DNA from 3 places in the Exiguobacterium sp. SH3S1 genome. Region 1 is predicted to be linked to each of the others. Evidence: predicted binding sites of a transcription regulator. Region 1 holds the regulator's gene; each other region holds the start of a gene.
What was found. Region 1 encodes Rex, which represses fermentation and respiration genes when NADH is low (regulators of the CRP and FNR family bind a similar motif). Its sites were predicted from a motif close to TTGTGAAATATTTCACAA; they were not measured.
Positions count from the first base shown of each region.

Region 2: EVJ26_RS08435 (DoxX family membrane protein) is a predicted target of Rex. The motif match lies at 729-746, and genes of this name have one in related genera.
Region 3: pflB (formate C-acetyltransferase) is a predicted target of Rex. The motif match lies at 1,434-1,451, and genes of this name have one in related genera.

Region 1 is NZ_SJUW01000007.1:164,878-167,079, reverse strand. Features, by position in the region: gene EVJ26_RS09895 (ABC-F family ATP-binding cassette domain-containing protein) at 1-393, opposite strand, end outside; gene EVJ26_RS09890 (redox-sensing transcriptional repressor Rex) at 543-1,199, shown strand; gene EVJ26_RS09885 (twin-arginine translocase TatA/TatE family subunit) at 1,199-1,417, shown strand; gene tatC (twin-arginine translocase subunit TatC) at 1,421-2,202, shown strand, end outside.
Region 2 is NZ_SJUW01000006.1:103,582-105,783, forward strand. Features, by position in the region: gene EVJ26_RS08430 (RNA-guided endonuclease TnpB family protein) at 1-469, shown strand, start outside; gene EVJ26_RS08435 (DoxX family membrane protein) at 785-1,288, shown strand; gene EVJ26_RS08440 (DUF3817 domain-containing protein) at 1,371-1,667, shown strand; gene EVJ26_RS14520 (MFS transporter) at 1,693-2,088, opposite strand; gene EVJ26_RS08445 (MFS transporter) at 2,115-2,202, opposite strand, start outside.
Region 3 is NZ_SJUW01000008.1:54,830-57,031, forward strand. Features, by position in the region: gene pflB (formate C-acetyltransferase) at 1-1,347, opposite strand, end outside; gene EVJ26_RS10260 (hypothetical protein) at 1,708-2,130, shown strand; gene EVJ26_RS10265 (DEAD/DEAH box helicase) at 2,185-2,202, shown strand, end outside.

The sequences.
Region 1 (2,202 bases):
CTGCTCCTCGTCATACGCCGCGAGCAGACGCTCGTAGGCGGCCGGGTCGTTCAAGATCCGCTCCGAGCCCATGTCTTGCTCCATCTGGCGGAGCGTCTTCTCTTGTTCGATCAAATCGGTGAAGACGGTGAGCATCTCGTTCCACATCGTCTCGTTCGATTCTAACCCCGAGTCTTGGGCGAGATAGCCGATCGTCACGTCTTTTGGCTTCATGATGTCGCCCGAGTCATAATTGTACTCGCCGGCGATGACTTTTAACAGCGTCGACTTGCCGGCGCCGTTGCGGCCTACGAGGGCGACGCGTTCGCCTTCTTGGATTTCTAGTTTGACATTCTCTAAAATCGGCTCGACGCCGAACGATTTGGATAAGTTGTTGACTTGCAGTAGGATCAAGTGAAAAAACCCCTTTCTCTCTGTTTAGTATACTTTATTTCTTCCCCTTTTCAGGTATATTCATTGAGTGCTTATGTGAATTCGTTTACAATCAAGGTGTATGAAATCAGATTCGTTTGAAACGCGTCGTAAAAAGGAGGCTCTTTCCGTTGAGTCAAAACGAACCAAAGATTCCGCAAGCGACAGCCAAACGGTTGCCACTATACTATCGGTTTATCCAAAGCCTACATTCGTCAGGGAAACAGCGTGTGTCTTCTGCTGAACTGAGCGAGGCGGTCAAGGTCGATTCGGCAACGATTCGCCGTGACTTCTCATACTTCGGTGCGCTCGGTAAAAAGGGATATGGCTATAACGTACAGTATCTGTTAGACTTTTTCCGTAAGACGCTGAATCAAGACGAGATCACGAACGTCGCCTTGGTCGGGGTCGGTCATCTCGGGACAGCGTTCGTCAACTATAACTTCCTTAAAAACAATAACACACATATCGTCGTCGGGTTCGACGCAGACGAGACAAAAGTCGGCACGACGATGTCAGGTGTCCCGATTCATCACGTCGATGAGATGGAACAAATCATGAAGCAAAACAAAATCGATGTCGCCATCCTCACGGTCCCGTCCGCTTACGCGCAGCCGGTTGCCGATGACTTGGTCCGCTATGGCGTTCGAGGGATCTTGAACTTCACGCCGGCGCGATTGACTGTACCGGACACGGTCCGCGTCCATCATATCGACTTGTCGATCGAACTCCAGTCGCTCATTTACTTTATGCAACACTATCCATCCGCTGAGGGGGTCCATCAATAATGGAATTTCTACAATCATCACTCGTCGTCGGTATCCCAGGTGGCGTCAGTATTTTCGTCATCGCCATCATCGCGCTCATCCTCTTCGGGCCGAAGAAATTGCCAGAGTTCGGCCGGGCAGCGGGGCAGACGCTCCGTGAGTTCAAAAATGCCACGAACGGTATGATGAAAGAGCACGACGAGACCGACAAGAAAGAAATTGAGAAGAAAGAGCAGTAAGCCATGAGCCATCAACCTGATCAAGAACGGGCACTGTCCGATCACTTGACAGAGCTGCGGAGACGACTGATGCTGTCGGCATTTGTCGTCTTTGCCTTCTTTCTGATCGCTTTGCCGAGTGTCAAATACGTGCTCGCCTATCTGCAGGCGGACCTCGTCGAACGAGGGCTCGAGCTGAACGCCTTTGGGGTCGCGGACCCGCTCATGATTTACTTGAACTTGGCGCTCGTCATCGGGCTCGTCGCGTCTGGTCCATTTCTACTGTATCAACTGTGGGCGTTCGTCGCACCTGGTCTGCATCCGAATGAACGAAAATGGACGCTCGCCTATATCCCGGTCATCTTTATCTTGTTCCTCATCGGTCTCGCATTCGCCTACTATTGGTTGTTCCCGCTCGTCCTCGATATCTCGACGGACCTCGGGCAAGACCTCGGTCTGACGCAAATCATCGGGGCGACGAACTATTTCACGTTCCTGTTGCAACTGACAATCCCGTTCGGACTGTTGTTCCAGTTGCCGGTCGTGACGATGTTCTTGACGCGCATCGGTGTCGTGACGCCGTACTTCCTCTCAAAAATTCGGAAGTACGCCTACTTCGCCTTGTTCGTCATCGCGGCATTCATCACGCCGCCGGATTTGACGTCGCACCTCATGGTGTCGCTGCCGCTCTTCTTCCTATATGAGATCAGCTTATCGATCTCACGCATGACGTACCGCGGTGTGCTCCGACGTGAGAAAGAGGCGATGGTGAAAGAACAGATGGATTTGATGAAGCAAATGAATGA
Region 2 (2,202 bases), on a different contig from region 1:
GGCCGAGGAACGGCTGAGACGAGCGCAGCGCGCGCTCTCCCGCAAGAAGCCCGGCAGCAGGAACCGCGAGAAGGCACGGCTCGTCCTCGCGAAGAAACACGAGCAGGTCAAGAACCGACGGCACGACTTCCTCCACAAGCTGTCGCGACGCATCGTCGACGAGAACCAAGTCGTCGTCGTCGAGACGCTGAAGCCGAGGGAGATGATGCAGGACCGCCGCCTGGCGAAGTCGATCGGGGATGCCGGGTGGGGCGAGTTCGTCCGCCAGCTGGAATATAAGGCGAGGTTCTATGGACGGACGCTCATCAAGGCAGACCCCTGGTTCGCCTCGACCCAGGTCTGTTCGGCTTGCGGCGAGAACGGCGGCAAGAAGGGCCTGCACGTCCGCGAGTGGACCTGTGCCGCATGCGGCACGCACCACGACCGCGACGTCAACGCGAGCCTCAACCTGTTGCGTCTCGCAGACTAAAACACCCCAGGGCAGGGACTGCCCGACGAGCTTGGTCCACAACCGTGGCTAGTCAAAGCACGGTCTTCCCAAGAAGCTCCCACTTCAAGTTGCGAAGCAAATAAGTGGTGAGTAGTTCACGGCAGTGGAAGCGATGTCTCGAGTAGACATTGCTTTTTTTTGGTGCAATTTCCAAAAAGTTACTGACCTGTGACACACATATGAACGAAACGTGAACTATTGTCTCAAGCTATGTGAAAACATGAACATGGATGGTATATTGTGAATGTAATCACATATAAGCCATTATTCAACCATTCAAAAGGAGGAATTATCATGTTCACAAAGTTTTGGCAAAACCACAACATCGCAACCGGCATCTTGACGGTGTTACGGATCTGGCTCGGCTATCAATGGCTCACAGCCGGATGGGGTAAAATCACGGGCGGCTTCGGATCAGGCGGTTACCTTCAAAACGCAGCTTCACTCGCGACGGGAGATCACCCGGCGGTCGCCGGATGGTGGGCAGCTTTCCTTGAAAAATTCGCGATTCCAAACGCAGCACTTTTCGATATCTTAATTCCGTATGGTGAGTTCTTGGTCGGTCTCGGTCTCTTGCTTGGCGCCCTCACACGCAGCGCGGCTTTCTTCGGACTCGTCATGAACATGGCGTTCTTATTGTCAGGGACGGTCAGCACGAACCCGACGATGTTGATCGTATCGGTCTTGATTCTCGTCGCGGGCTACAACGCAGGCAAGATCGGCGTCGACGGTTTGTTCCTTCGCCGCTTCGTCGAAACAAAAATTGCGCATCGTTCACCAAATCGTCAAATAGCCTAACGACTTTCTAACGTTCCCCTGTGACAAACTTCACCTCTATCGGCTACGATGAATGTAGCATCGATTAAAAAGGAGAACGGATATGAACGCAACTCGATTCAAATGGCTCGGTTATACAGAGGGGATGTCATTCCTGCTCTTATTGTTGATTGCAATGCCGCTCAAGTATTTGGCTGGCATGCCGCTAGCCGTCAGCATCGTCGGTGCGGCCCATGGTTTCCTGTTCGTCGCTTACGTGGCGGCAGCGGTTTACATGGCGTGGCGCTTCAACTGGGGCTTCAAAGTGTTAGTCCTCGCGGTCATGGCTTCGGTCATCCCGTTCGGGCCGTTCCTGTTAGAGAAACGAGTCCTTCCATCAACAGAAAAGACATCGAACTGAAAAACGTTCGATGTCTTTTTTTCGTTCATTGATGTGTCGGCGCGCTTTCGACTTCAGCCAGTACCGTCGCTTTTTCAGCCGCGATATCGTGACGGATGCGATGCATCGCGAACAGCGTGATCGAAAGCAGGCATACCATGCAAATCGCATAAAGTGACGTGACCGACATCCATTCGCTCAATAACCCGAACGACACGAAACCGAGCGGGGTGATCCCCATCGCGAGCGATTCGAGGACGCCCATGACACGACCGAGGTAGCTTGGTTCCGTGTTCGTCTGCAAAAACAGTTGGATGGGAATATTGACGCGGATGATGAAGAAACCGCTCAACAAAGCGAATCCGGTGAGGAAGACGATGGCGGGTGTGACCGAGAAGTCGAAATAGAGCGGGACGGCCGGGCCGATAAAGAGGCAACCCATGACGATAAGCGATGTGCGGACCGTCGCTAGACGATACTTGATCTTAAAGAACGGCAGCGCGTGGGCAAGTAGGCGACTAAAAATCCGACTGCGAACATACTTTCTAAAAAGCCG
Region 3 (2,202 bases), on a different contig from region 1:
TTGATCGCCGCTCTTCTCATCGCGTCCACCGTTCATGCTGTAGAGGAGTGCTTTCGCCATATTGGCACGGGCACCGAAGAACTGCATCTGTTTGCCGATTTTCATCGGTGACACACAGCAGGCGATGCCGTAATCGTCACCAAACTCTGGAAGCATGAGGTCGTCGTTTTCGTATTGGATCGCCGACGTCTCAATTGACATCTTCGCGCAATATTGTTTGAATCCTTCCGGTAATTTCGTCGACCAAAGCACCGTCAAGTTCGGTTCTGGTGCCGGGCCGAGGTTTGTGAGCGAGTGAAGGAAACGGAACGAACTCTTCGTGACGTTCGAACGGCCATCCTCACTCATCCCACCGATTGATTCCGTGACCCAAGTTGGATCTCCAGAGAACAATTCGTTATAGTCAGGCGTCCGCAAGAATTTGACGATGCGGAGTTTCATGATGAAGTGATCGACGATTTCTTGGACGTCTGACTCTGTCAAACGGCCCGCCGCCATGTCACGCTCAGCGTACACGTCAAGGAATGTCGATACGCGTCCGAGAGACATCGCCGCACCGTTTTGTTCTTTGACAGCTGCAAGGTAAGCGAGATATACCCATTGATAGGCTTCTTGCGTCGTTTCAGCCGGGCGACCGAGGTCGAATCCGTAAGCAGCGCCGAGTTGTTTCAATTCTTGAAGGGCACGAAGCTGTTCAGACATCTCTTCCCGCGTCCGAATGTCTGCTTCTGAGAGGAAACCGCCATTGTTCGCCAAATCTTTTTTACGCTCGGCAATCAAGAAATCTAAACCGTATAAGGCAACGCGACGGTAGTCACCGATGATCCGGCCACGTCCGTATGCGTCTGGGAGACCTGTGATGATCCCTGACTTCCGTGCCGCCCGCATCTCTGGTGTGTAGGCATCGAAAACACCTTGGTTGTGTGTTTTACGAATGTCTGAATAGATTTTTGTGATTTCAGGATTTGGTTCGAAGCCGTATGACTCGAGCGCGGCGTCGACCATGCGGATGCCGCCGTTCGGATGAATCGAGCGTTTGAACGGTTCGTCCGTTTGGACACCGACGACTTTTTCAAGGTCTTTATTTAAGTACCCAGGTCCGTGTGAGATAATTGTCGACGGCGTGTTTTGATCGACATCCCAAACGCCCCCGCGTTCCCGTTCTTCTTTCGTCAATTCCATCACTTGTCCCCAAAGACGATTCGTCGCCTCTGTCGGTCCGACTAAGAAACGGTCATCCCCTGTATACTCGTGGCGGTTCAAGCGGATAAATTCACCGACATTCACTTCGTTCGTCCACTGTCCAGGAACAAATCCTGACCAGGCTGATTTAATTTCAGTTGCCATTATGGTCACTCCTCATAGTTGAGATAACTGCCTGATTCCTTATAATATGAGTGTACGTGAAAACGCCAACAATATGTTTTACATTCTTGTGAAAGTTGTAACAATCTCATGAACATTGGTGTTATGCCGTTTTTGTAAGCGCTATTTTATCTGTTATAGTAGTTTTTCAACTTACATAGAAACAGACGAATCCCTGTCCGTTCACGTTCTTGTGAATCCTGTATTATCTTTAAGGAGTTGTGAAAAATCATACAGTTTTTGTAGTGACTTAACTCACAGGTTCGGGATAGAACTTGAATTTTTGCCTTATATCGAGCACAATGGAAGCAGAACATTGTAGAAGAGGAAGGGGTTCTTCCCATGACGTATGAACCATTAACAGCCGAGCATAACTTAAAAGCCGGTGACCGCATCTCCCTTAAAGTCGAAGAGGCTGGAGACAAGCGCGACGGATTTATCACAGAATTTGAAGAAAAAGGCTTTTGGATTCGCTTTGATGACGATATCGAGAATGAGGATTTCATCGATTTCCGTGACCATTTAATGGTCGCACTCGTGTCGCGCCCAATCGACGTCGCGACGACGTATCCAGAACTAAACGCCTATGCAAAATTGCTTAAGGAATTGGAATACCGCGTGTATCAAGGCTTCACGGTCGAAGGTGTCGAAGCCTCACCTGAGCACATCGACGTGCACATCAAACTCGTCGAGGACGGGCAAGTGTACACACAGACGCTCCGTTCATCGATTGACCAAGACACTGAACATGTTCGCTATATTTGAACCAGGGAGCGCTTATGCTTCCTTTGTTTTTGCCCAACGATAAGGAGAACTGATATGAACTTTACAAAACCA